DNA from 2 places in the Parabacteroides goldsteinii genome. Region 1 is predicted to be linked to the other one. Evidence: riboswitches for the same ligand, from Rfam matches in the RefSeq annotation. Region 1 holds a riboswitch; the other holds the start of a gene.
What was found. Region 1 has a riboswitch for cobalamin ahead of K6V26_RS07075 (ABC transporter substrate-binding protein). Riboswitches for the same ligand answer to the same signal wherever they lie in the genome.
Positions count from the first base shown of each region.

Region 1 (18,215 bases):
GAAGCCGGATTGAAATTAGACGAACCTTTGCATGTAAGTGTCGGCGATTATAACCCGATCACCATACTGAAAGCATTTAAAGAAGCAAAATAGAAGAACGATGAATAAACGATCAGTAGCAATCGTCGTGGTATCGGTCAGCAGTCTGCCGCTGGCACGGCAAATAAAGAAACAATATCCTGATGCTGTGATCTACAGTAAGGAATCGCAGGAAGAGACGGTAGTAATGGAGTCGATCGACACCATTGTCGGAGACCTGTTCCTCAAATCGGACGCGATTATCTTTATCGGGGCAATGGGTATCTGCGTACGCTGCATCGCTCCTTATATAATGGACAAGCATACCGACCCGGCGGTTGTCTGCATCGACAGTACCGGTAAATATATCATCCCGGTCCTCTCCGGCCATATCGGAGGGGCAAACGAGTTAAGCGTCGAACTGGCACAGGTACTCGGAGGTAACGCCATTGTCACCACCCAAAGCGATAATACCGGATTGTGGGCGCTCGATACACTGGGAGAAAAATTCGGCTGGTCTGTCGTAGCTGACGACCTGACGGACAATGAAAATGCGATGAATGCCTGCATTGCCGCCTTCGTCAATAAAAAACCGACAGCCCTTATATTAAATGTACGCGAGAAGGGTACGGAATACCTCGAACACACCTGTCCGGACCATGTCCGTATATTCAATAAGTTCTCTGACATTCCCCTCGACCAGTTCGAGTTGGTGATCACCGTCGGGCCGTTTATCTACGAAGCGGATATCAAGATGGTCTCCTATTTCCCGAAAGTGCTGCACCTGGGTATCGGCTGCCGGAAAGACCTCAAAGGCGATCCTGTCGAGATGCACCAGCATATCATCGCCACTCTGATCGACAACAACCTCTGTCCCGAATCCATTGCCGACATATCCTCCATCGACCTGAAAAAGGACGAAGCGCTCCTGGCCCTGCTGGCCTACGGTATTATGGACTGTCCGTTCAAGACCTACCCGGCAGACGTTCTGAACAAACTCGCTGTCCCCAACCCTTCCGCCAAGGTAAAGGAAGTCACCCAGTCATCGAGCGTGGCGGAAGCCGCGGCGATACAAAGTGCCGGAGGCGGATTCCTGTTGTTGGAGAAACAAAAGGGGCAGCTGGGAGAAAGCAACGATTATACATTTGCCGTGGCAATGGATAAATCCGTACAGCGGCAAGGCCATATCGAAATAGTCGGTGCCGGTCCGGGCGATCCGGAGCTGATCTCGATACGTGGCAGGAGGATGCTCGAAAAGGCAGACCTGATCCTGTACGCCGGCAGCCTCGTCCCAAAAGAACTGACCTATTGTGCGAAACCGGGAGCCACCGTACGCAGTTCGGCAGATATGAACCTGGAAGAGCAGTTCATCCTGATGAAAGAGTTCTACGACAGGGGCAAGTTCGTTGTGCGCCTGCATACCGGCGACCCCTGCATCTACGGGGCGATACAGGAGCAGATGGCTTTCTTTGACCAGTTCCATATGAGTTATCATATCACCCCGGGGATATCCTCTTTTCAGGCTGCCGCTGCCGCTTTGCGCTCACAGTTCACCATCCCGGAAAAGGTACAGACCATCATTCTCACCCGTGGTGAAGGCCGTACGCCGATGCCCGAAAAAGAACAGCTGCACAAATTGGCCGCCAGCCAAAGCACGATGTGCATCTACCTCAGTGCAGGCATAGCGGACAAGGTGCAGGAAGAACTTCTTGAACATTACGCCCCTACCACACCGGTAGCCGCCTGCTATAAACTGACCTGGAAGGACGAACGCATCTACCGCGGAGAGTTGAAAGACCTGGCGAAGATCGTCAAAGAGAACCATCTGACGTTGACCACCCTGCTGGTGGTAGGCGACGCGATTGACAACCGCGAAGGCCTTTCGCGCCTTTATGCCGACGAGTTCAAACACCTGTTTCGTAAATAACCTGTTTCAGAAAAGGCTATGATACTGATATTGGGAGGAACAACGGAGGGACGGGCCAGCGTCCGCATCGCAGACGAAGGAAGTGCGCCTTATTATTATTCGACCAAAGGCGCGCTCCAGGAAATAGAGTGTGCGCATGGCATCCGCCTGACCGGCGGCATGGATACGGCAGCGATGGAAACATGCTGCCGGGAGAAAAACATCCGGTTGCTGGTCGATGCCGCCCATCCCTTCGCCTCGGCCCTGCACCGCACGGTTGCAGAAGTATCCTCCTCCCTCGGGTTGCCGGTGATCCGTTACGAACGGCGTTATCCGCCCCGCGACCCCGATCTGGTCTGGTGCGATAATTACGATGACGCCATTCGTAAACTGGAAGAACACGGTATCCGGCACCTGCTTGCCCTCACCGGGGTAAACACCATCGCCCCGCTACGCCCCTGGTGGGAAAAGCACTCGGCGTGGTTCCGCATTCTTGAACGCGAAGAGTCGCTCATAACCGCCACCCGTCAGGGATTTCCTGCGGACTATCTGTGCTTCTATCAGGATGAAGACGATGCCGGAGCACTGATGGACCGGTTGCAACCAGGTGCCGTTATCACCAAGGAAAGTGGCCGGTCTGGCTATTTCAACGAGAAAGTGGCGGCTGCCCGCAAACGCTCCATCCCTGTATTCGTTGTCAAACGGCCGGCATTGCCCGAAACATTCTACATTGTTTACGGAGAGGACGGATTGCGCAAACAGATCGAACGCCTGCTGCCGGAGTTCTTCCCCCTGCATCACGGCTATACGACCGGAGCCTGTGCCACGGCAGCGGCCAAAGCGGCCCTGACCGCCCTGTTAAGTAAAGAGGAACAAACAGCCGCATCCATCACCCTGCCTTCGGGCGAAATAATCACCTTGCCGGTTACCGCAACCGAATGGGACAGTGACAGTGCAACCTGTTCGGTCATCAAAGATGCCGGCGATGACCCGGATGTCACCAACGGTTCTATGATCGTTGCCAACGTGGCTTTTTCGACAGCCTCCAACGATGCACTTGTCCGTTTCGTCGCTGGTCCGGGAGTAGGCACAGTCACTCTGCCCGGATTAGGGCTGGAAGTCGGAGGTCCCGCCATCAACACGACACCCCGCAAAATGATCACGGATGAATTGGCTGCTGTTTTACAAGCGTTCCGTCAGAACAACCCGGCAGCTAAAAACCTGCCGCCGAGTCCCGGACTAACAGTCACGATCTCCGTTCCCGGCGGAGAAGAACTCGCCACCAGGACATTCAACCCGAAGCTGGGCATCGTTGGCGGCATCTCCATCATCGGGACATCCGGCATCGTACGCCCTTTCTCCGCCGACGCCTTCATCGCCTCTATCCGCAAAGAAGCCGAAGTAGCCAAAGCCATCGGCTGCCGGACACTGGTCATCAATTCAGGAGCCAAAAGTGAACGGTATCTGAAAGCCCGTTACCCAGAATTACCGCCACAGGCTTTCGTACACTACGGAAACTTTATCGGCGAGACATTGAAAATAGCCTCGGCACTCTCCTTCGAGCAAGTTGTCATGGGGATCATGATCGGAAAAGCAGTCAAACTGGCGGAGGGATTTCTGGATACCCACAGCAAGAAAGTAGTCATGAACAAAGACTTCCTGAAGGAAACCGCCCGCGAAGCCGGCTGCCCCGAAGCAGCAGTCCGGCAGATTGAGACAATTACCCTCGCCCGCGAACTCTGGCAGTTATTCCCTTCCGGAGAACAATCATCCTTCTTTTCTCTCCTTTTAAAAAAATGCTATGCACATTGTATCCCGCTCCTTCCCGCGGATAAATTACAGATCGTATTGATTACGGAAGAAGGTCGGATTCGGGAATAAATAAGATTTACCGGATCAGAACAGGAAATAACACGGCTTACTCGAGCCTGATCTCCTTACTCTGTACATAGGAAACATCCAACTGCCCGCCGGCACTCCCGTTGCTTTCCTGCAAAGGACTCACTTTTGCACGGCTCAGCGACAGGGTTGCCTTACCGGGCAGTGATGAATTACTGAACGTGATATTGATGGAACGGCTGCCCTCGTCGCGGTTAAAAATGCTGTTCACTCCGCCATCATAACTGATAGTAACTTCCACCACTTCGTTCGGACCAACCGGATCACCTTCCCAGGTCAACGTAGTCGTACCTTTCACTTTGGCCGATGTAAACGATTCGGGAATAGCGATCGGTTTTACGTCTTTTATGGAAGCGACATTGGTATAGACCTCATCTTTTGCACGGGTAAAGGTGAAAGTCATATCTTCCAGTCCTTTAAAAGAATACGTATAGAAATAAATACCCACATTGGCAAAGTTGGGGGCCTTGCCGTTGAACAGGATGGAAGCCGGGCCATTCAGTTTGATGTTAATCCCCGCACTATCCTGCTTATTGAAATTCGCCCCGACATTTGTCTTATTATTAGTCACATCGTAGGAAACACCGAGATTCTGATAGAAAGGGACATCCGGTTCAATATCGGAAGAATCATCACTGTCGCAGGAGGTGAGTGTCCATGCGAATAAAAGGGAGGCAAACAAGAAATACTTTTTCATGACGTTTAATATTTTGAATTACCTTTATATAACAAACGAAATGAAAAAAGTTTATCCCGTTAACATTCTCTATCAGCTCTCAAGACACATCAGCAGTTCTTCAACAGAAGCGACCTGCCGCGGCGGATTACCCGAAAGATAAAGGGTGATCGGAGATTCCACCGTCTCTCCCGCATCAATCCGGCTTTCCGATTCTATTTCGCAGCCGGCATGAATCCCGTTCCGCAGAAGCGCCTTACGCACCATCGCATATTTCTGGCCACTGCCGGTAAGATGGATTTCCCTGTCATAACGGTTGTCGATGCGGAACAGGCCGGTTTCCATATCGAAGACAATCCCTTTGCGGGCAAAGAAACCGCTCAGGTAACCGCTTAAAGCGAGGTCCTCGGGCGTACCGGTACTGATCCCTTTCACCTTGTCCATCAACCATATCTTATCGGCGATCTGAAGAGCCAGTTCAAGGTCGTGAGTAGAGAGGAAGATCGTTTTATTGGTCGTACGGGTAAGATGATGCAAAAGCTGCATGATCTCCACCTTGCTGGGGAAATCGAGAAAGGCGGTCGGCTCATCCAGGAAGATTACAGGCGTTTCCTGTGCCAGCGCTTTGGCGATCATGACCTTTTGCCGCTCACCGTCGGAAAGGGTGTGTACCATGCGCGAGGCGAGGTTCTCGATCCGGACCATGGCGATCGCCTCTTCTACGATCTGCTTGTCTTCTTTACCCAGGCGGCCCCAAAAACCGGTGTACGGACTACGTCCCATGCCGATCAGTTCGCGGACAGACATATTGCGGATGTCACACTTATCTGTCAGCACCACTCCCACTATAGTGCTAAGCTCCTTATCACTATAGTCCTGTATATCGCGGGACAGTAGTGCTATTTCACCCGACAGGCGAGGCTGGAAAGCGGATAATGTACGTAATAAAGTAGACTTTCCGACACCGTTGGCACCCAGCAGGCAGGTTAATTCGCCACTATAGATCGTTGTCGTTATATGGCTTGCTACCAGCTTAGTATCACTTTTAGAATAATAACCGATAGAGAGATCGTTTATCTGAATAGTTGCCTCTTTCATGCTCATTCGTTTAGTTCGTTTTTACGCCGGCGGAATAATACGGAAGCGACGACCGGAGCACCGACCAATGCGGTTACCGAGTTGACCGGCAAAGCTCCCTCGAATCCCGGCATACGTGCAATCAGGTTACAGGCCAATGCCAGGGCTGCACCGACAAACAGTACACCGGGCATCAGTATGCGATGGTCGGATGTCTGGAAAATGGCACGGCAAAGATGAGGAACAGCCAGTCCCAGGAAGACGATCGGACCACAGTAAGCGGTCACGATGGCTGTCAATACACCGGCAGAGGTGATAACGAGCAGGCGTGCCCGTTTGATATTCAGTCCCAGATTACGAGCATACCCATCGCCGAGAAGCATCAGATTCAATGTCTTTATCAATAGGAACGAAAGAGGGATCAGGATAGCCATAATCGCTACGAAAAGCATCATCTGATTACCGGAGACACGCGAGAAACTTCCCAGCCCCCAGATCACATAAGCACGGATATCTTCTTCCACACTAAAAAACTTCAGGACTCCGATTACCGCATTCGCCACATAGCCGATCATCACACCGATAATCAATAGCGTCACATTCCCTTTTACCTTCTGCGAAACATAAACGATCAGTGCCATGACAGACAAGGAACCGACTATGGCCGCAATGGATAAGGCAATCTCCCCCATAAAGCCCAGCTTACTCAACGCCACGCCTCCCAGACTTCCGCTCAGTAAAACAACGAAGGCAACTCCCATACTTGCACCGGAACTGATACCCAATACAGAGGGGCCGGCCAACGGATTGCGGAATACGGTTTGCATCTGAAGCCCGCTGATCGCTAATCCGGCTCCGGCGACTAATGCCGTTAAGGCTTGCGGAAAGCGTGATTTCCAGATAATATTCTGCCAGGTGACCGGTTCGTCGCCATTGCCGCAGATGATATTCCAAACCGAATGGAAGGGTATCGAAACAGAGCCCAACACCAGATTCAGAAACAACAACACGACGATCGAGACAAAGATCACAAACATCAGGAAAGTGTTAGAATACTTCATCGTACCCATTTATTTAAGTAAATCATAATAGACAGGCGTATGATCCGGCAGTAGATTCGGATGGAAGATATGCAATAAATCGCCCAGCACCACTTCCGGCTCGGTCGGCATGCTTTCGTAAAAAGGTTTTTCCCTCATGTTGCAATAGATCACTCCTTTTTCCTTGAAGGCACGGAAGTCTGCATAACGGGGATCCTGATCTTTCAGTGATTTATAAGTATATATTCCCGGATAGCTGTTTACGATACGCCAGTAGTCGGCTTCGTCGGCCTGGTTATAGACGGTCTCGAAGTCGAGCGTCACACCGCCGGAGCGATCGTCGTCTTTCAAAAAGTAATCAGCGCCGGCATCTTTGAAAAGTTGTGCAAGGAAGCTCTTTCCTCCTACTGCATACCAGTTACCACCATGTATTTCGCCACTGAACACGACAGGACGTTTCTGCACTTTACCTTCGGCTGTCAGCTCTTTCAGCTCGTTGTAGCGGTTCTCTATAGCCAAGAATTTTTCATTGGCTTCCTGCTCTATCCCGAGTAACAAACCGACGAACTTGATCCATTCAGCCTGCCCCAGCGGTGTCATTTCTTTATATCCCAGATGAGGAATCAGAGGGATACCGATATCTTTCATTGTTTCATAGCCACCACGCTTAAAAGGTGAGATCAGGATCAGGTCGGGATTGATACTCATGATCACCTCATTATCGAAGTTGCCTTCGATCCCGATCTTTGCCGTCTTTCCTTCCTTCAGCTGATTATTGATAGTTTTATTAAACAGATGGCGCGTACTCGTAATGCCGACAACCTTATCCTCCGCTCCCAACTTAATGAAATTGGATAATTGCAGGGAAGTCATACAGATAGCACTACGTACAGGTGTTTCGATAACCGTATAATCCGCATGAATCCCTTCCGGCTTCGTCCCCCGGGGAACCAAAGCATACAGGAAATGCGTACTTTCTTCATTCTGCGGATCATGTATATCCACCAGCGTATAATCATCTTTATAGGTCAGTTGAAAACCTTCGGCATGCTTTGGTGTCACCTGAACCCGGCTATCCGTCATAGTCGTTTGTTGTGAAGAAACATTCTTTTTCTCCTGTTGATTTCCTTTCGATGCACACGACGTAGCCAATAGTGCAACCAGGCAACAACCTGCTAAATACTTGTTCATATTCATATTCTTTTTATCCGACACAAACCGTCCGAACCCACGAGGACAATCGCTATGTGAAAAATGGCAGGTCTTCTGACTTACTTCCATCCCGAAAGCCTTCCCGGCGAGGCTGTCTCTCCGCCAGTGGCAAAAGGTGTTATCGGGATGTTACTGAAGTTTTACAGCAGCGTGGACTGTCCGGGATTTCCACCCGGTTCCCTTTTAATCTGTCTCCATGAACAGGAGTTTTACAGAACCGATTTCGATCGCAAAAGTAATAAGAAGTTTGCAACTTTGCACTATTTTCAGCACATTTGCACCCCAAATAAAAACAAGAATAAAATGACTTACCCGATCAGTTTCGTATCATTAGGTCCCGGCGAACCGGAACTTATCACAGTGAAAGGTCTCCGACAACTTCAGAAAGCAGATATTATCTACTGTCCCGCCACCCGTAACAGGCAAGGTGAAATCCTCTCACGTGCCGCCGATATCGTACGTGCACTGGAAATAAACGAAACTGCCATCCGCTGCTTTATGCTTCCCATGAGCAAAGACCGCACGGAAGCCTGGAAAGCCTACGACGCCCTCTACAACGAAGCCGCCGCAAACTATGCGGAAGGCAGACAGATCGTTATCGTAGCCGAAGGCGATGCCGGCTTCTATTCTTCCATCCAGTATATATATGACAAGTTTATAGAGACGGGAATCGACGTTCAGCGTATTGCCGGAATCCCCGCCTTCATCGCTGCCGGAGCATTGGCCGGCTTGCACATTGTCAAACAGGAAGAACAGATCATTGTTATCCCCGGCACTCCTTCCGCAGAAGAATTGTCAGAAAAGATAAATGTCGGATACGTGATCGTCATTATGAAACTGTCGCAATGTGTGGAAGCCGTACATGCATGTATTCGCAAGCATCCGCAGACACAATTCCATTATTTTGAAAATGTAGGGACGGATAAAGAATACTACACCTCCGACCGGCAAATCATCGCAGAGAAATCTTTCCCCTATTTCTCACTGATGATCATACAATAAAAAAAATTACTATCCCAATTATTGTATCGCAAAAACTATACGGATTCTATGATACCGTTCAGACGGTTCATATGGTAGCGGAGCGACTGGACAGATTCCCAGTTCTGATGCCCCGACTTGCACAACTCACGTGCACTCACTAATACTCCTGAAATGTGACTGCTGATCTCTTCAATCTTTTTATTCGTTTCATTATAAAGAGTTTCAGTCTCTTCCGGTGAATAGATAGAAGCAGATTGTGCCAACGATTCAAGTAACTTCATCTGATAGACTCCGGCCCTGGGGATCAAGTTGCTGATGGCATAATGATGAAGATCCTGGATTTCCTTCTGCTTGGTGGTATCCCAACCGACATTATTCATACTCTCCGAAGAACCCATCTTCGAAAACATTCGAATACCCAAACAATCTGCAATTGTTTTAACCCATGATCCTGTCTCTGTTTCTCTTGAAACGACGCCTGTCAAACTAAATCTCATTGTTGCCATAATCAAATCTCCTTAATTACATAAACCGAAGTTTTTAAAATTGTTATTTACTTTCTTTTTATCACTATAAACTTGCTGTTAGTTTCATTTTGTTATTGTGATATCGCAAAATTAGGCAAATTATCATACACCACAACCCTTTATCTATATTTTAAAGTTCTTTAATACAAGAACTGTCGAAATGCACTGTTTTTGTCAACTGAAGATTACAAATATGTTGAAAAACGCGCACTTCACTTAACAAAGAATCATTGCCGGCCTCCTTTTGGTAACTTTTATCAATATAACACTAATTTTACACAGTTATCAGGTATTACAACCTTTCATTCTATCATTTTGTTATTTAATTAAAAATAATATACTTTTGTTGCCTCTTTAAACTTACATAAGCACATGAAATCGGATATAGAAATTGCAAGAGAAGTCTCCCTTCGCAAAATAAAGGAAGTTGCCACGGGTTTGGGTATTCCGCGCGAAGAAGTACAAAACTATGGTCGGTATATCGCCAAAGTGCCCCTTCACCTGATCGATGAAGAGAAAATCAAAGAACATAACCTGATCCTGGTAACGGCCATCACGCCTACCAAAGCAGGTATCGGTAAAACAACCGTATCTATCGGTCTGGCCCTGGGCCTGAACAAGATAGGTAAAAAAGCAGTCGCCGCCCTGCGTGAACCCTCGCTGGGTCCGTGTTTCGGTATGAAGGGCGGAGCAGCCGGAGGCGGATACGCACAGGTACTGCCGATGGAAAACATCAACTTGCATTTCACCGGTGATTTCCACGCGGTTACATCTGCCCACAACATGATCACGGCGTTGCTGGATAATTATATCTATCAGACACGCAATACTTGCGAAGGGCTGAAAGAGATCAAATGGAAACGTGTGCTCGACGTAAACGACCGTAGCCTGCGCAATATCGTATCCGGCCTGGGAGGCTCGGCAAACGGTGTTCCGACAGAAACAGGATTCGACATCACGCCGGCTTCCGAAATGATGGCTATCCTTTGTCTGGCAACCGATCTGGAAGACTTGAAACGCCGCATCGGTAATATCCTGCTGGGATATACAAACGACGATCAGCCGTTCACAGTCAACGACCTGGGTGTTGCCGGAGCGATCACCGTACTACTGAAAGACGCCCTTCTGCCTAACCTGGTGCAGACAACAGAAAATACCCCTGCTTTTGTGCATGGCGGCCCGTTCGCCAACATCGCCCACGGCTGTAACTCGATCATTGCGACAAAGATGGCGCTTACCTACGGCGATTATGTGATCACGGAGGCTGGTTTCGGTGCCGACCTGGGTGCTGAAAAGTTCTTCGACATCAAATGCCGCAAAGCCGGCCTGAAACCGAAACTGACGGTTATCGTTGCTACCGCACAGAGCTTGAAGCTGCATGGCGGCGTTCCCGAATCACAGATCAAGGAACAGAACATCGAAGGTCTGCGCAACGGCTTTGCCAACCTCGACAAGCATGTGGCCAATATGAAACGTTTCGGTCAGGAAGTGATCGTTACCTTCAACCGGTATGCTACCGATACGGACGAAGAAATCGCCCTGGTTGCCGAACATTGCAAAGAGCTGGGTGTAGGCTTCGCCATGAACAGCGTATTTGCCGAAGGCGGTGAAGGTGGCGTGGAACTGGCCAAGCTGGTAGTAGATACGATCGAAAACAAGCCGTCGGGCGAGTTGAAGCTGATCTACGAAGATACAGACAATGTACGCGACAAGATCAAAAAGGTATCCGAAGAAATCTACGGTGCCGCCTCAGTCACTTATACGACATTAGCGGACAAAAAGATCAAACAGATCGAAAGCCTGGGCATCTCCCACTACCCGATCTGTATTGCCAAGACACAATATTCATTCTCTTCCGACCCGAAGGCTTACGGCGTTGCCAAAGACTTCGAACTGAAAGTGCGCGATATCATCATCAACAACGGCGCCGAAATGATCGTTGTCATCATGGGTGAGATCATGCGTATGCCGGGACTCCCGAAAGACCCGCAGGCAAAACGGATCGACATCGTGAACGGGCTGATCGAAGGGTTGAGTTAATTAAAAATTAAGAGCTATTTGTTTATAGTGACAGGAGTTACTAATTCCATCATTATAAACAAATATTCATATCTGATCAATTATGATTCAACGCGTCGATCATTTATTCCTGTTGAAAAATTTATTAAAGAATACTATCTGATAGTCAATGGAATTGCGCCAATAGTCGCCATTATGCGCACCCGGGCGGACAATGAAGTCGTGGTCGATCTTGTATTTCAGCAGCTTTTCATGGAAATTGTTATTTACTTCAAAGAAGAAATCACTGTAACCACAATCAAAGATCAAAGCTAATTCGTCGTTCTTTAGATGCTCGACCAGGTTGATGACCGTATGTTTCTCCCATACTTCTTGATTTTCACTTTCTTTGCCCAGCCATTCACTCATATTCCAGTTATTGGGAAAAGGACGGATATCGACACCGCCGCTTGTGCTTCCGGCTGCACCGAAAATATCCTTATGACGGAACGAGAGCCACATGGCACCGTGGCCTCCCATGCTCAGACCGGTGATGGCGCGTGCCGTGCGGTCTTTTATTGTCGGATAGTTGGCGTCGATATAGTTGACCAGCTCCTTAGCGACAAAAGTCTCATAGCGGTAAGAAGGATTGACCGGACTGTCCCAATACCAACTGTTCTTGCCATCCGGACACACAAATATGATTCCATACCGGTCAGCGATCTCGGGTAAGTTTGGTTTCAGACCGATCCAGGTTTTGGCATTTCCTCCATGCCCGTGCAGTAAATAAATGACAGGAGCCGTTATCTTTCCGCTTCCCGGCAGGACGATAACGGTCTGAATCTCTTTATTCATCGCATCACTGCGTACATTGATCGTATCAACAACTGCCGCCTGAACAGACAAGGCGAAAAAAGCGACTAGAGACAAAAAAAATATCTTTGCTTTCATAATCTTGTATAGAATTTATTAGTTGAAAGCAAAGATATTTATTTTTTGGTTAGAAGACTTCTTTCCAGTGCTTCAGATTTGTATCGATCGTATCCATTACTTCTTTTGAGCGGCCTTCCATCAGCAGTTTATACATGGTCTGCGCAAATCCGAGCATCTGGGTGAACTCGATCTTCGGAGGCATCGCCAGGGCATTCGGATCGGTCATGATATTGACCAGGACGGGACCGTCGGAGGCAAAGGCTTTTGTCAGCGTCGGCAGCACATCATCCGGATTGCTGACATTGTATCCCGCCATTCCCATCGAGAGGGCAACGCGGGCAAAGTCGGGATTGAGCATCGTTGTCTGCCAGTCCGGCAGTCCGGCGACTTCCATTTCCAGTTTGACCATTCCCAGTGAACGGTTGTTGAAGACGATCAGCTTGACCGGCAGTTTATATTGCACGATCGTCGCCAGGTCGCCCAGCATCATCGAAAGGCCGCCATCGCCACAGAGGGCAACCGCCTGACGGCCGGGATAAGCCAGTGCCGCCCCTATGGCCTGCGGCATGGCATTCGCCATCGAACCGTGGTTGAACGATCCCAGCATCTTCCGTTTTCCGGTTGCTTGCAGGTAACGGGCGCCCCATACGCAGGTCATGCCCGTATCGACCGTAAAGACGGCATCTTTTGAGGCCAGTTCGTCGATCAGGGAAATGACATATTCCGGATGGATCTTTTCATCTTTGCCTTTTACTTCAGCGGCCGAGCGCAGGTTTCGCTTCACCTTGTCGTAATGGGCCAGTTGTTCACGCAGGAAGCTGTCATTCGTTTTCTGACGGACCAAAGGGAGTAGTTCCTGTAAGGTATCTTTCACATCGCCGCAGAGTCCCATCTTTATTTTGGCACGACGCCCCAGACGGTTTGCTTTGATATCGACCTGCACGATTGTATTGTTTTGCGGCATAAAGGCTTCGTAAGGGAAATCCGTACCCAACAACAATAAGACTTCCGCTTCGTGCATGCTGTAATAGCCGGAGGGCATTCCCAGCAGGCCGGTCATACCCACTTCGTTCGGGTTATCGTACTGGATTTCCATTTTACTTTTGAAAGAATATGCCACCGGGGCATTCAGACGTAGGGATAATTCGACCAGTTCCTTATGGGCGTCTTTCGCTCCTATTCCACAGAAAATGGTTACTTTTTCCGCTTTGTTCAGCAGGTCGGCCAATGCGTCGATCTCTTCTGCCGAGGGGCAGACGCGCTGTTTGGTAGGGAAAGGCTGCTGGGATGATTCGCCCGACGTTGCAGTCTTCGAAGTCAGGTCGCCGGGCAGACCGATCACTCCTACTCCGCGAAAAGAAAGGGCGGCCTGTATAGCTCCCTGCAACATGCGGGGGAACTGTTCGGGCGTTGTTGCGACCTGGTTGTAATAACTGCAATCTTCAAATAATTTGATTGTATTGGTTTCTTGAAAATATTCCGTTCCGAACTCGTGGGTCGGCAATGTGGATGCGATGGCCAGCACCGGAGCTCCCGAACGTTGGGCGTCATATAACCCGTTGATCAGGTGGACATGCCCAGGGCCGCTGCTTCCCGCACAGCAGGCCAGTTCGCCGTTCAATTGCGCTTCGGCGGCGGCGGCAAAAGCGCCTGTTTCTTCGTGGCGGACGTGGATCCATTTGATCTTTCCGCTTTTACGCACTGCTTCGTTTACCTCATTCAAGCTGTCTCCCGTGACAGCATAGATACGTTTTACGCCTGCCTTTTCAAGCGTGTCGACTAATTGTTCCGCTACATTCTTTGCCATAATTATATGTACTTTTTCTTTTATGTTTTGTTTATAAAAGAACTATGGTAGAATGCAAAATGTTTTGAAAACAGGGCATAATAAACATCGACAGATTTTATAAGTGTATCCCAGTCCTTTTTGATATAAAATCGTTACCTTTGCGGCGATTGTTTAGGGAAATAGTTATGGGAACTTCAAAAGAAATGACCTCCGGCGCTGCATTACCGTTGATCTTCAACTTTGCGATGCCGGTACTTTTAGCCAATTTACTCCAACAGACCTACTCTTTGATCGATGCGGCTATTGTTGGCAAGTTTTTAGGGATCGATGCTTTCTCGGCTGTCGGTGCCAGTACTTCCGTCATTTTTCTTATCATCGGGTTTTGCAACGGGTGTTGTGCGGGATTCGGCATACCGGTAGCGCAGAAGTTCGGAGCCAGGGATTACAGCACGATGAGGCGGTATGTTTCTATCAGCCTGCAACTGGCGGCTGTCATGTCGGTTATTATTGCGGTCGTTACAAGTCTCTATTGCCGGGATATTTTAAGGATCATGCAGACGCCGGAGAATATATTCAGGGATGCTTATTTCTATTTGCTGGTTACTTTTATCGGCGTTCCGTGTACATTTTTCTATAATCTGCTTTCCAGCGTCATCCGTGCACTGGGCGATAGCAAGACTCCATTCTGGTTCCTGCTTTTTTCAACGATACTCAATGTGATTCTCGACTTGGTTTGCATCCTGGTATTTAAATGGGGAGTTGCCGGGGCAGCCATTGCAACGCTTCTTTCACAAGGTATATCGGCCGTTCTCTGCTACATTTATATGTATCGCCGCTTTGAAATATTAAGGAGCACGCGGGAAGAACGGAAGTTTCGGTCCAACCTGGCAGGGAATCTGATGTGGATTGGTGTGCCGATGGGACTTCAGTTTTCCATCACGGCAATCGGCAGCATTATGTTGCAGAGTGCTAATAACGCACTGGGATCAGCCTGCATTGCTGCGTTTGCTTCGGCTGTGCGCATCAAATCGTTCTTTATCTGCCCGTTCGAAAGCCTGGGGATTGCCATGGCCACTTATACCGGACAGAATTACGGAGCCGGAAAGCCGGAACGTATCTGGCAGGGTATTAAGGCAAGCGGATTGATGATGATTGTTTATGCTGCATTTTCTTTCCTTATACTGATGCTGGCATCACGCGAACTGACGCTGATCTTTGTCGATCCTTCCGAGACGGAAATCATAAATGATGCCGTTCAGTTCCTGCATATCTCCTGCTCATTCTTTCCGATTCTGGGGATTCTGTGTATCCTGCGTTATACAATCCAAGGAGCCGGATTTACGAATCTGGCCATGCTGTCTGGCGTATCCGAGATGATTGCCCGTACGCTGGTCAGTATTTATGCGGTACCTGCTTTTGGATTTATGGCTGTTTGCTTCGGCGATGCGACTGCCTGGATGGCTGCGGATTTATTTCTGATTCCAGCCTTCATCTATGTATATAAGAAAATAAAAAAGGTAAAAAGATAAAACTCGCAGTACGGACTGCGGAGAGAGCGGGATTCGAACCCCAGGAACCTTTCAGTTCAACGGTTTTCAAGACCGCCGCAATCGACCACTCTGCCATCTCTCCAATAAATCAAAATTATCAACACCTCTTTAGAGGTTGCTTTTCAAAGCAGTTGACGTTTCTTGTTTACGGGTGCAAAAGTAGGTAAAAGATTTATACGCTCCAAATTTTGGATGCTTATTTTTATATCTTTTTTTACGATATCCAACATAAAACCACCTTTTTTACAGGTAAGTTTCTGATACTCTTTATAGATAGAAAAGATCACAAATTTTGAATCAGTTCACGCTGTGCTTTAAAAAATGCGATCCTCTGCCTCTCACCACTGACTGAAATCATGATAGAAGAACGGATCAGGGCTCTTAACCATTTCCGCAACTTCTCGTAAGTCCCCTCATCCAGGGAGGCGACCGAACTGAGGATGAATGTTTTTATCAGGCTGATATGGTAGTTTTTTATCTGAACGCACCAATAACTCGTATCAAAATTCACACTCGATATATAGATAAAGACTTTATTACCGGTCTCTTCAAAATAGCCGCGTGTTGCAAGTTTCTCCATTTCATCCAACAAATCCATCAGTTCATTCTTCAGATATTTTACATCCTCTTTCCCGATCAGATGAATACTCATAAAATAATTAATATCATTTACCAGATAATGAAATATCAACGGATCGAGTATGTAATATGAATGATGGATATGCCGTGCTTCTTCTACCCCGGCCAACTGTATTCCCAGAAAGCGGTCGGTGACCTCTATCTCTTCAAAACGCTTTGTTTTTCCTGGAGTTCCGCATTGGTACAACCACTTGAAAAGATAAAAACGTGAAATATATTTATATTTCATATAAAGCTGCTGAGGCAAGATATTCGTACAATCGATCAGTTCGGACCTATCGTCTTCGCGTGCCAGACCTAATATATCGATATACTGATCCAGCATATCATAATCAGTCTCCATCGGATTCACAAAATCCACCAATTTCAATTGGAACGGCCTGCTTTTTGCAGTAACTGTACCGACCAGGTTATCCAATGATATTCCAAATGCATTCGCGATAGTGACGATCTCTGCAAATGTAAAAGCGACCTCTCCCCGTAAACGCCGGTAAACAGCTTCCTTCTCAATACATAACAAATCAACAAGCGCATTTACTAAATTCGTTTTTTGAGGAAATTCCTCTTTGATGGCATTTAGCAAATTATCATACAAAAGTTCTTTTTTCATGTTACAGAATTATAAGTCTTGATATTAGTGGATCTATAGTTTTCATGCAAAGATAAATAAGGAACCCATAAATTAACTGTCGGACAATCCGGTAAAGCATCTTTTAAAACCCAAAAAAGGCTAACAAAACAAACAAACATTGAATCTTGGTTGCTGATAAAAGTCGTATTCTCAGTTAATAATCTATAATATCCTTTTTCACAAAACCTATAAGGCTTTAATAATGGAACGTTGTTTCTCAAAAAAGCGGATACGCTGCCTGGCACCACTCACGGAGATCATTGTCGACGATCGGATCACAGCCTGGAGCCATCCCGATATCCGTTCATACGTCTGACGGTCCAAAGAAACGACAGCATTCAGAGTGAAGGCTCTTATCAGGCTGACACGTAAATGTTTCACCTCCACACACCGGTAGCTGGTATCGAAATTCGTACTCGATATATAAAAATAGACACTGTTTCCGGTATCATCAAACTTTCCTTTTATTGCCAACAGTTCCATATCATCCAAAAATTGCAACAGCTCTTTTTTCAGCAACTGCAAATCCTCTTTTCCCAGCAAATTGACACTCATAAAATAATTGATATCATTGGCCAGATAACAAAAGATCAACGGATCCCATATATAAAACGTCTGGCTGATAAGTTTTGCGGCCGCAACGCTCCTCTCCTGTATCTTTTCCAGACTTTGAGTCGGATAAACGTCTTTAAAACAAAGTTTCCTGTCAAGGTCCTTATTCTGATAGATCCATTAAAAAAGGAAAAAGCGCGATATATTTTTATATGCCAGATAAAGAGACTGGGGCAAAACGCCGGAGCAATCCATGACTTTCGATTTTTATCCTCTTTTCCCTGGTTATGGATATAAATATAATGTTCCAGCATCTCATAATCGATCTCACCGGAGTCAACATATTCAATCAGCCTCAACTGGAAAGGCCTGCTATGAACATACCGGGCTCCCACCTGGTTATCAAGAGAGATTCCAAGCGTACTCGCAATGACAGCTATCTCAGAGAAAGAAAATGCCACTTCACCGCGCAGCCGTCGATATACTGCTTCTTTCTCCAGATTTAACAGATCCGCAAGCGTATTCGTCAGTATTCCCCGGTTGGGTATTTTTCCCCTGATAGCATCCAGTATATTATCATACAATAAATCTCTTTTCATAGTTTTATCCTTTCCATGCCAGCCTGGTTATTACCTGCTTTCATGCTTATTATTACAAATATAAAGATCTATTCTCCCTAAAACCAGACGATATGAAATAAAGCCGGTATTTTTTATGATGTTTTCAGGCATTACATATCCATCCAATCCGCACATAATCAAATAATAAAATAAACAAGTACCGA
Region 1 is NZ_CP081906.1:1,486,974-1,505,188, reverse strand. It holds gene cbiE (precorrin-6y C5,15-methyltransferase (decarboxylating) subunit CbiE) at 1-93, shown strand, start outside; gene cobM (precorrin-4 C(11)-methyltransferase) at 101-1,945, shown strand; gene cbiD (cobalt-precorrin-5B (C(1))-methyltransferase CbiD) at 1,964-3,805, shown strand; gene K6V26_RS07090 (hypothetical protein) at 3,843-4,520, opposite strand; gene K6V26_RS07085 (ABC transporter ATP-binding protein) at 4,593-5,597, opposite strand; gene K6V26_RS07080 (iron ABC transporter permease) at 5,600-6,637, opposite strand; gene K6V26_RS07075 (ABC transporter substrate-binding protein) at 6,647-7,807, opposite strand; cobalamin riboswitch at 7,856-8,065, opposite strand; gene cobI (precorrin-2 C(20)-methyltransferase) at 8,132-8,830, shown strand; gene K6V26_RS07065 (hypothetical protein) at 8,866-9,318, opposite strand; gene K6V26_RS07060 (formate--tetrahydrofolate ligase) at 9,712-11,379, shown strand; gene K6V26_RS07055 (alpha/beta hydrolase) at 11,479-12,288, opposite strand; gene K6V26_RS07050 (thiamine pyrophosphate-dependent enzyme) at 12,338-14,077, opposite strand; gene K6V26_RS07045 (MATE family efflux transporter) at 14,245-15,588, shown strand; tRNA gene K6V26_RS07040 (tRNA-Ser) at 15,607-15,691, opposite strand; gene K6V26_RS07035 (helix-turn-helix domain-containing protein) at 15,893-16,858, opposite strand; gene K6V26_RS07030 (hypothetical protein) at 17,066-17,434, opposite strand; gene K6V26_RS07025 (helix-turn-helix domain-containing protein) at 17,470-18,030, opposite strand.

Region 2 (11,782 bases), 3.2 Mb from region 1:
TCCCGAGTTAAGAAAAAATATGGGTGAAAAGGCTGTTGCTGCGGCAAAAGCTGTCAACTATTCCGGTGCTGGTACCATTGAGTTTTTGGTGGACAAACATCGGAATTTTTATTTTCTGGAAATGAATACGCGTCTCCAGGTGGAGCATCCGATTACCGAGGAAGTTTTAGGCGTCGATCTGGTAAAAGAACAGATTCGGGTGGCTAACAACGAACCACTCCATATCCGCCAGGAGGAGATCGTCCAGCGCGGACATGCCATTGAATGCCGTATCTGTGCAGAAGATACAGAAGCCGGTTTTATGCCTTCTCCCGGTGTCATTAAACAATTGACAGAGCCGAACGGCATCGGTGTCCGTGTAGACAGTTATGTGTATGAAGGATATGAAATACCGGTTTATTACGACCCGATGATCGGAAAACTGATCGTTTGGGCGACAACGCGCCAATATGCGATCGAACGCATGCGGCGGGTATTGCATGAGTATAAGATTACCGGGTTGAAAACGAATATCGGTTACTTACGTCGGATTATGGATACATCCGACTTTGTGCAGGGAAAGTATGATACTTCTTTTATTGAAAAAAATGCCGGACAATTGCAACATCCCGTAGAAGAGGGTGGAACAGAGACTGAAAATATAGCTATGATCGCTGCCTATATAGATTATCTGGTCAATCTGGAGGAAAACAGATCCGGTCAGGCTTCCGACAATCGTCCGATCAGCCGCTGGCGTGAATTCGGATTACAAAAAGGAGTCCTGCGTATTTAATAATCGGCACATTAGCACTATTGAATAATTATTATTTATGGAAATACATATTGGAAAAAGAGTTGCGGATGTTTCGTTGGTCAGTAAAGATGGGAACAAAGTCCGGTTGACTATTGACGGTATCCTTTATGAAGTCGATGTCGTAATGGCCGAAAATGGCGCCTGTTCTATTTTGCACAACGGTGTTTCGTATAATGCAGAACTGATCCGCGGAGAAAGTGGTAAAAACTATACGGTGAATACCCATTTCCTCTCTTATGGTGTGGATATTGTTGATACGCAGGTGAAATATTTGCGTATGCGCAGGAATAGCGAAGAGCGGCAGGACAATAAGATTATTTCTCCGATGCCCGGCAAGGTGGTGAAGGTTGCTGTTCAGAAAGGCGACCGTCTCGAACCTGGCGATATTGTCGTAGTGATCGAAGCAATGAAGATGCAGAGTAATTATAAGGTAAGTTCGGCCTGCACGGTACGCGATGTACAGGTAAAAGAAGGGGATTCGGTGACGAGCAACCAGGTCCTTCTGACTTTGGATATAATAACAGACAAAGAGGATTAAAATGGGAAAAGAACATTTATATAAAACGTTTGAAGAACTGGATAAGGCAGCTTCATTGGGAGGCGGTATGGCACGCATAGAGAAACAGCATGAAGCCGGACGTATGACTGCCCGTGAACGTATTGACATGTTACTGGATAAGGGTACATTTGTCGAACTGGATAAGTTTGTCGTTCACCGTTGTACCAATTTCGGTATGGAAAAGAACAAAATAGCGGGTGACGGGATCGTTTCGGGGTATGGCAAGATAGACGGACGCCAAGTGTTTGTCTATGCTTATGACTTTACCGCTTACGGAGGAACATTGAGCGGAACGAATGCCGCGAAGATCGTCAAGGTGCAACAACTGGCATTGAAAAACGGAGCGCCGGTAATTGCCCTGAATGATTCGGGTGGTGCCCGTATTCAGGAAGGGGTCAGCAGTCTGGCCGGATATGCTTCCATTTTCTATCAGAATACGATGGCCTCGGGAGTGGTTCCGCAGATTTCTGCGATCCTCGGACCTTGTGCCGGAGGAGCCTGCTATTCGCCTGCGTTGACCGATTTTATTTTTATGGTGAAAGAAAAAAGCCATATGTTTATCACCGGTCCGGACGTGGTCAAGGCGGTTACCCATGAAGAAGTAGGAAAAGAAGAATTGGGTGGTGCTTATACACATAGTACTAAGAGCGGTGTTACTCATTTTATGTGTGATACGGAAGAAGAAACATTAATGAGTATCCGCGAATTACTCGGTTTTCTTCCGGGCAATAATATGGAAGATGCCCCACTTGTTCCTTGTACGGATGATATCCGCCGCGAAGAAGAATCGTTGCAGGAGGTGATTCCGGATGATCCGAATATTCCTTATGATATAAAAGATATTATTGAACCGGTGGTGGATAATCACTATTTCTTTGAGGTAATGCCGCATTTTGCAAAAAACATCGTAGTCGGTTTTGCCCGTTTAGGCGGACGTACGGTCGGTATCGTTGCCAACCAGCCGGCATTCCTGGCAGGTGTGCTGGATATCGATGCTTCGGATAAGGCGGCTCGTTTCATCCGTTTTTGCGATTGTTTCAATATTCCACTGGTTACTTTTGAAGATGTACCCGGTTTTCTTCCGGGATGTACCCAGGAGCACGACGGTATTATCCGCCACGGTGCGAAGATCGTCTATGCTTATGCGGAAGCGACCGTGCCTAAAATCACGTTGATTACCCGGAAAGCCTATGGCGGTGCTTATATCGTTATGTCGAGCAAACCGACCGGTGCCGATGTTAACCTGGCTTACCCTATGGCGGAGATTGCCGTTATGGGAGCAGAAGGGGCTGTTAATATCTTATATAGAAAAGCAACCGGGGAAGAGAAAGAGCAGGCAATGAAAGAATATGCGGAAAACTTCTCTAATCCTTACCGGGCTGCCGAGCAAGGATTTATCGACGAGATTATCATGCCGCGGCAGACTCGTTTCAAGCTGATACAGGCGTTGGAGATGGCAAAGAACAAAAGCCAGAGCAATCCGCCGAAAAAACATGGCAATATGCCATTGTAACGATTTGATTTTGTTGTTAGAATTATGAATGGTAAATCCCTGTCGACCGTGAGGCTGGCAGGGATTTCTGCTTATGTCATAGTTTTATAAATAAACAGGAACGTAAAAGTTTAAAAAACTTGTATTTATCATATTGATTTTGTCTTTTATTTTTGTAGCTTTGCCTCCGAATTGGTTTCGTGTTGTCTGTTCGGATGATACGGATTAAAAGGGAATCGGGTGTAAATCCCGGACAGTCCCGCTGCTGTGAAGCTCTAATAACATCCTGAAAACAACTTATGCCACTGACATGTGTCGGGAAGGCTTCAGGATGGGAGTCAGTCAGAAGACCTGCCGTTCGTTAAAGGCTGTTTTTCCTCGTGGGTTAGGGAAATGGTTCGAAAAGAATATTAATTCTAAAGTGTATGAAAATCATGGAGAAGCTTTGTTCGCGTTGTGGCGTGGAGTTTTGCTGTGCCTCAAAAGCGATTGACTATGGAATGGATTCATGAATTATTATGGGGAGAAGGTATCGGACATTCCATCCTTTTACTGTCTCTGGTTATTGCCATAGGGATCCAACTTGGTAAAATCAAAGTATTTGGAATTTCTCTGGGGATAACCCTGGTATTGTTTGTCGGTATTCTACTGGGACATTTTGGGTTTACAATCAATCCATCTGTTATTCATTTCTTTAAAGAGTTTGGATTGATCCTGTTTGTTTATTCAGTCGGCATGCAGGTCGGACCCGGTTTTTTCTCTTCTTTTAAGAAAGGGGGGATGACTTTGAATGGCCTGGCTTGCGGAATTGTCTTTCTCGGAGTTATGATGGCCTTGGTGATACATTTTGTGACAGGAATTCCTATTCCGACGATGGTCGGTATTTTATCGGGTGCAGTAACAAATACGCCGGGACTGGGGGCTGCTCAACAGGCATTTAGTGATATGACGGGGACTTCTGATGATACGATTGCATTGGGATATGCCGTTGCTTATCCGCTGGGGGTCGTCGGTATCATCCTTTCCATGTTGTTTGTCCGGTATATTTTTCATATAAGTTTTGACCAGGAGACGAAAAAGCTGGAAGAAGAGAATAATGTGCATAATAGTGAGGCCACACCTATATCGTTGATAGTGAAGAATCCGGCTCTTTTTGGCAGGAAGATAATGGAACTTGCCGCCCTGTTGGAGCATAGGGAATTTGTCATATCCCGTATTTGGCGTAACAAGACCAATAAAGTAGACATTGTTACCGGCAGTACGATTTTGGAAGAAGATGATAAAATATTTGTGATCACGACTGAACATGATGCAGAAACTATAAAAACCTTTATCGGTCAAGAGATAGAGATGGACCGTAAACAATGGATTCCCGCCGAAAGTGCTTTTGTCAGCCGCCGCATTTTGGTGACAAAGCCGGAACTGACGGGTACTAAACTGGGGGATTTGCAGTTACGCCGTTTGCATGGTATCAATGTAACACGTGTGAATCGTGCCGGAGTGGAACTGGTAGCAACACAAGGTTTGCAATTGCAGGTTGGTGACCGTGTAACCGTAGTCGGTAGTGAACTGGCTGTCGATAAGGTGAGTATGATATTGGGTAATTCGATGAAACGTCTGAATGAACCGAACTTGATTCCAATATTTATCGGTATCGCTTTAGGTATTATTCTGGGAAGTATTCCAATTAGTTTCCCAGGGATTCCTCAACCTATCAAGCTGGGTTTGGCAGGTGGTCCGTTGGTTGTCGCTATCCTGATCAGCCGTTTCGGATACCGTTATAAACTGGTTACTTATACTACCCAGAGTGCCAATCTGATGCTCCGGGAGATTGGTATAACTATGTTCCTTGCCTGTGTCGGGCTGAGTGCCGGGGATGGTTTTGTGGATACTATCGTGAATAAAGGCGGATTTGCCTGGATTGGTTACGGTTTTATTATAACAATGCTACCTTTATTAGTCATCGGATTGATTGGCAGGTATTTTTTTAAACTGAATTACTATACGTTGATGGGATTGCTGGCTGGCAGTACGACGGATCCTCCCGCTTTGGCTTATGCGAATGCAACGGCGGGAAATGATGCTCCGGCAGTAGGTTATGCTACAGTTTATCCGTTGACAATGTTTTTACGTGTACTAACTGCCCAATTAATGATATTATTCTTCTATTAAGTATTAGATTTGGTTGTTAGAAATTGTTCAATAATAATTTTAAAGCCAGGAGCCCCGCCGAAGTGATTCGCCGGGGCTTCGTTTATTTATCGATGTAAAAGATTATTGACCGCTTCCTCCCATAATATCCAGCAATTCATTGGTGATGGCCTGCTGGCGGTTTTTGTTGTATTGCAACGTCAGTTCCTGGATCAGGTCGTTGGCGTTGTCGTTGGCTGTCTGCATGGCAAGCATGCGGGCGGCATGCTCGGAAGTGACAGTGTCGAGCAAGGTCGTGTAGATGTTCAGATGGAGCACTTTGGGGAGCAGTAGGGCCAGCAACTGTTCGGCAGACGGCTCCAGAATATAGTTGCTCGAAGCACTTTCCGGGTCTGCTTCCGGTAAGGAAACCGGAAGGAAAACCTTTTCGGTCAGTATCTGCTCCGCCATATTCTTGAAATGATGGTAGAGTAGTTCCACCCGGTCGACCTGGGCAGAGATATACAACTCCATCAGGGCAGTTGCCAGTTGCGAAGCATCCTCGTAGGCCGGTTTGTCGCCGATCGTAAGGAAGCTGTCATTGGTCTGATAACCAGCTTTATGCAATTCGTCCGCCACCTTTTTGCCGATCGGATAAATGCGCACGGTTATACCGTCCGCCTCATACTGGTGGAGACGGACTGTTAACTCTTTCCATATGTTCGCATTGAAAGCGCCACACAACCCGCTGTTGGAGGAAAAAGCGACAATAGCCACCTGTTTGACCTCGCGAACAGCTGCGTAGGGCGAACTCATATCACTTTCAGCCGACAGCGTGCCCCTTAATATGGCGCTCAGCTTACTCTCGTATTCGAGCATATGTTCGACAATCGTCTGCGTATGATGCAGTTTGGCAGAAGACACCATCCTCATGGCGGAGGTGATCTTCTGCGTGTTTCTGATCGACGCAAGACGGATTTTTATCTCTTTCAGTGATGCCATAGTCTAATTTCTGTTATCAACCTGCTTTATATGCCCCGCTGACCTGGTGGGCTGTTTCTTCCAGGATACGGCTGACTTCATCATTTATCACACCCGATTTTAGTATATCGAGTACGTCTTTCTGATGATTGGTGATCAGAGTCTGTAAGAACGCATTCTCAAAATCGTGTACCTTATCCAGCGGAACCTCTTTCAGTAAACCTTTGGTGCCGCAATACAGGATAGCGATTTGCTGTTCCACAGGCATCGGGTTATACTGGGGTTGTATCAATAGTTGTGTATTTTTCTGTCCTTTGTCGATCGTGAAGGCGGTTACCGCATCCATATCGCCGCCGAATTTTGTGAACGATTCCAGTTCGCGGAACTGTGCCTGGTCGATTTTCAGCGTACCGGCCACCTTCTTCATCGCTTTCAACTGTGCGTTACCACCCACACGGGATACGGAAATACCCACGTTGATAGCCGGACGGTTTCCCTGGTTGAACAGGTCTGTTTCCAGAAATATCTGTCCGTCGGTGATGGAAATTACGTTGGTCGGGATATAAGCCGACACGTCGCCCGCCTGCGTCTCGATAATCGGCAGGGCAGTGAGCGAACCGCCACCTTTTACCTTATCTTTCATGCTATCGGGCAGGTCGTTCATCTGGCTGGCTACTTCCTGTTGGTTGATGATTTTCGCTGCACGTTCCAACAGGCGTGAATGCAGATAGAAAATATCACCCGGATACGCCTCGCGGCCCGAAGGACGACGAAGGATCAGGGATACCTCGCGATAAGCGACTGCCTGTTTCGACAAGTCATCATAGACAACCAATGCATGACGTCCGCTGTCGCGGAAATATTCGCCGATGGCAGCTCCGGCAAAAGGAGCGAAATATTGCATGGCAGCCGGGTCGGAAGCAGTGGCACTGACTACGATCGTGTAATCCATCGCCCCTTTTTCCTGTAAAGTGTTTACCAGAGAAGCGACTGTAGAACCTTTCTGTCCGATCGCCACATAGATACAGTAAACCGGATTACCGGCTTCATAATTACTGCGTTGATTGATGATCGTGTCGATGGCGATCGAGGTTTTACCAGTCTGACGGTCACCGATAATCAATTCACGTTGCCCGCGTCCGATAGGGATCATGGCATCTACGGCTTTGATACCAGTCTGTAAAGGTTCGTTTACCGGCTGGCGGTAAATAACGCCCGGAGCTTTTCGTTCCAGCGGCATCTGGCATTTCTTTCCGACAATCTCGCCTTTACCGTCGATCGGGTTACCCAGCGGATCGATTACACGACCGATCATGTTTTCGCTTACGTTGATGGAAGCGATGCGACGTGTACGTTTCACCGTGTCGCCCTCTTTTACCTGGTCGGTCGGGCCGAGCAATACGGCACCTACGTTGTCTTCTTCCAGGTTCATCACGATGGCTTCCATTCCGTTGTCGAATTGCAACAACTCATTGGCTTCGGCATTGTCCAGCCCGTAGATACGTGCAACACCGTCACTGACCTGAAGCACAGTGCCCACCTCTTCCAGATGGATCGTGGTGTTGATACCTTCCAGTTGTTCGCGTAAAATGGCGGAAACTTCACTTACTTTTATCTGGTCTGTCATACGTTTTTCTTTTTTAATTTTTTTCGATTAGCTGATTTCTGATTTCCCGCAGTTGCCGGGCGTAGCTGGCATCTATCCGGGTATTACCGATACGGAGCACGAAGCCACCGATCAGTTCCGGCTTGATCACTCCCATGAATTCGATGGTGTTGCCGGTTTCTTCCTTCAGCCGTTTCTTTAAATGTTCCTGTGTCGCTTCATCTACCGGAGCCGGCGTCTTGAACAACACACGGGTGATCTTTTTGTCTTTCCGGTACATATGGATATAAATATATGCCATTAGCGGTAACAAGCTCTCTCTCTTGTGCTGAAGTACCAGGCGGATAAAACGGGTGAACAACTCGCATACTTCCAGGCCGGCGGCGGTAGTCAGCAACTTTACTTTCTCCTCCAGGGGAAAGATGGGGTTGTCGAGCACCGCTTTCAGTCCCGGCTCTTGCTCGAAACTGATGGTCAGCATCTTCATGTCATCATATACCCGGTCCTCCTGCCGCTTGTCTTTTGCCAGCGAAAAGAGTGCTTTGACGTACCGGGAAGAGATTGTACCTACGTCCATATCTTATGATTTACTAAACGAAACATTGTCGAGCAGCCCGTTGATGATCTTTTCCTGTTCATCGGTACGGCTGATTTTCTCTTTCATCACTTTCTCTGCAATGGCGACTGACAGGTCGGCGATTTCGGTGCGGACTTCGCGGATGGCTTTGTCCTTTTCTTCCCCTATCCGGCGTGTCGCTTCCTCCAGTTGCAGATGTGCCTCAGCGGATGCCTTTTGCCGGGCTGCGCTGATAATCTGTTCTTTTTCGGCCAGGGCTTGTTTCAGAATCTCATTCTGCTGCTCTCTTGCCTGGGCAAGAATCTTTTCGCTTTCGGCCTGGATGCCGGCAAGTTGTTCGTTTGCCTGGCGGGCCGATTCGAGGGAATGATCGATGTATTCTTTCCGTTGTTCCACGGCTTTGATGATTACCGGGAAACCATATTTGGAAAGAATAACAAAGACGATTCCGAAAGAAAGGATCATCCAGAATAAAAGCCCTGCGTCTGGTGTGAGCAATGACATAGTTTACTTTTATTTATTGGAACAATCCTAAGAAACATACTACGATCGCAAACAGGGCAACACCTTCTACCAATGCACCCATGATAAGCATGGACGTACGGATGTCACCGGCTGCCGACGGTTGGCGGCTGATACCTTCGACGGCACCTTTACCGATCAATCCGATACCTATACCTGCACCGATAGCAGCTAATCCTGCTCCTACTGTTGCTCCAAGTTTAGCGATGCCTGCACCGGCTGCTGCTTGTAATAAAATTGCTGATAACATAACTCTCAATCTTTAAAATTAGTAATCTTATTATTAATAAATATATTTGTTCATTCCCGTACTTTGGCCAATCCGATATAGTTGGCCGACAACAGGGTGAATATATAGGCCTGAAGGCATGCCACCAGCAGTTCGAGACAGTTCATAAACACGGTGAACAATACGGATACGATTGTCATCGTGCCGTTTATGGCTGTTCCCATCGAGGCGGTGATGAATATCAGGCAAGTCAACGCCAGAATGATTGTATGTCCGGCCATGATATTGGCAAACAGACGGATCATCAGGGCGAACGGCTTGGTGAGTATGCCGAATAATTCCACGAAGGGCATGATCGGCAACGGTAACTTCAGGAAGATAGGGGCATTGGGCCAGAATATCTCCTTCCAGTATTCCTTGGTAGCGAACAGGTTCACTGCCAGGAACGTACATAAAGCGAGCATGGCGGTAATGGTGATATTACCGGTGATATTGGCTCCTCCCGGGAAAATCGGAATAATACCGATCAGGTTGTTTATCAGGATGAAGAAGAAGACCGTCAGCAGATAAGAAGAGAAAGGCTTATATTCTTTGCCGATTCCTTCCTTCACTACGCCGTCATGTATGAACATGACCGCCATCTCCATCAACCCGGTAAATCCTCCGGGGGCTTCATACGGATGCTTTTTATACCAACGGGCGGTACGCAGCACGATGAAAAGCAGTAAGCCGCAACTGAGAAGCAGGCCGCATACGTTTTTGGTAAGTGACAGGTCCCAGGGCTTTACTTCTTCGCCTCTGCTGTTTTTTTCTACCACCTTTCCGGCATGTTTCCCTTCCTTGGCGATGTAATAGTTATGATGCACATTACCATGATGCAGGTGTGAGGAGAGGAACAAGTCCCATCCGCGTTCTTCGCTTTTCAGCAGGACGGGCAGCGGTATGGAAATCTCTTTCCCGTTCCACTCCGTGATGTGCCAGGTGTAGGCATCCTTGATGTGTGAGAATACGATATCCTGCACATCTACCTCACCTTGTTTCGCATCCGTGGAGGCGTTTACCGGAAAGCTGATGCAAACCAGTAACAAGAAAGTAAACCAAAACAGGCCGTTATTTTTTATTCTGTTCATCTTTTTCTTTTTTCTCACTAATCATTCTCTTTTTCTCAAACAGATACAATGTATATGTTTCCAGTACAAGATAAATGAAATAGAACAACATCATCGTGAAGCCGAAGGCTTTCAGGTTCTGTCCGACCAAAGCGGCATAAAGCCACAGGAAAACCAGTGCGAGCGTGAATTTGCAGAGGCGGACTACCATATAAGTAACAACTGTGACGTCTCCGTGTTTCCGTTTGACATGATCCAGAAAATAGATCATTAACATACTGCTTAACCAGTAAAACACCGGTATCGACGGATACCACTCAAAATAATGCGAAGGCCAGATGGTGTATAACAAGCCTCCCAGGGAGACGCCGATAACTACATTAATAAAGGTAGTCAAGCCCATTAGCTTCATTCTTAATCTACCGCTCATGATCGTATTTTTTTATTCGATGCATACGGACAGGATATCGTCTTTTATCTCGACGAATCCGCTCTGTATTTTTATTTCTTGTTCTTTCTTTTCATCTGTCTGGTACCGGATAACGCCTTCTTCCAGGGCTGCGATCATCGGAGCGTGATGGGGCAGGACGTCGAATGAGCCTGCCGTACCCGGAAAGGATACATAATCTGTCTCTCCTTTGAATAAAACACCACCAGGGGATATGATTTCCAGTTCCATACGTTTTTAATTTGCTTGTTCTGCCAGTTTCTTTCCTTTTTCAATCACATCTTCAATCGTTCCTACATTCAGGAAGGCCTGTTCAGGGATATCGTCGGTTTCACCGTCCATGATCATATTGAATCCGCGGATGGTGTCTTCGATAGAGACCATTACGCCCGGTACGCCGGTGAATTGTTCCGCCACGGCGAAAGGCTGCGACAGGAAACGTTGTACACGGCGGGCGCGGTTAACCGTCTGGCGGTCCTCGTCCGAAAGTTCCTCCATACCCAGGATAGAGATAATATCCTGCAACTCCTTGTTACGCTGGAGTATCTGTTTCACACGCTGTGCCGTTTCGTAATGTTCCTTGCCTACGACCAGCGGGTCGAGGATACGGGATGTCGATTCCAACGGGTCGACTGCCGGATAGATACCCAGTTCGGTAATCTTACGGCTCAGCACGGTGGTAGCATCCAGGTGCGTAAAGGTCGTTGCCGGTGCCGGGTCGGTCAAGTCGTCTGCCGGCACGTAAACAGCCTGCACGGAGGTGATGGAACCTTTTTTCGTAGAGGTGATACGTTCCTGCATAGCTCCCATTTCGGTAGCCAGTGTCGGCTGATAACCTACTGCCGACGGCATACGTCCCAACAGGGCGGAAACTTCGGAACCGGCCTGCGTGAAACGGAAGATATTATCTATAAAGAACAGTATATCGCGAGTCTCGCCTTCCGGAGCCAGGTCGCGGAACGATTCGGCGATGGTCAGTCCCGATAGAGCGACCGACGAACGTGCTCCCGGCGGTTCGTTCATCTGTCCGAACACCAGTGTCGCCTGCGATTTAGCCAGTTCTTCGTGATCTATCTTCGACAGGTCCCAATGACCGGCTTCCATACTTTCCTTAAATTCTTTACCGTAACGGATTACATTCGACTGTATCATTTCGCGCAGCAGGTCGTTACCTTCACGGGTACGTTCACCCACGCCGGCGAAAACAGAAAAACCGTTATTCTTTTTGGCAATGTTATTGATCAGTTCCATGATAAGAACCGTCTTTCCGACTCCGGCGCCACCGAACAACCCGATTTTACCTCCTTTGGAATAGGGTTCCAGCAGGTCGATCACC
Region 2 is NZ_CP081906.1:4,686,807-4,698,588, reverse strand. It holds gene accC (acetyl-CoA carboxylase biotin carboxylase subunit) at 1-772, shown strand, start outside; gene K6V26_RS19905 (biotin/lipoyl-containing protein) at 810-1,331, shown strand; gene K6V26_RS19900 (acyl-CoA carboxylase subunit beta) at 1,333-2,865, shown strand; cobalamin riboswitch at 3,021-3,217, shown strand; gene K6V26_RS19895 (putative transporter) at 3,340-5,016, shown strand; gene K6V26_RS19890 (F0F1 ATP synthase subunit gamma) at 5,119-5,976, opposite strand; gene atpA (F0F1 ATP synthase subunit alpha) at 5,993-7,582, opposite strand; gene K6V26_RS19880 (F0F1 ATP synthase subunit delta) at 7,596-8,138, opposite strand; gene atpF (F0F1 ATP synthase subunit B) at 8,142-8,642, opposite strand; gene atpE (ATP synthase F0 subunit C) at 8,656-8,910, opposite strand; gene atpB (F0F1 ATP synthase subunit A) at 8,961-10,019, opposite strand; gene K6V26_RS19860 (hypothetical protein) at 10,000-10,428, opposite strand; gene K6V26_RS19855 (F0F1 ATP synthase subunit epsilon) at 10,441-10,677, opposite strand; gene atpD (F0F1 ATP synthase subunit beta) at 10,684-11,782, opposite strand, start outside.
Region 2: it holds a riboswitch for cobalamin, as region 1 does, so the genes downstream of both, K6V26_RS19895 (putative transporter) here and K6V26_RS07075 (ABC transporter substrate-binding protein) in region 1, are expected to answer to the same signal.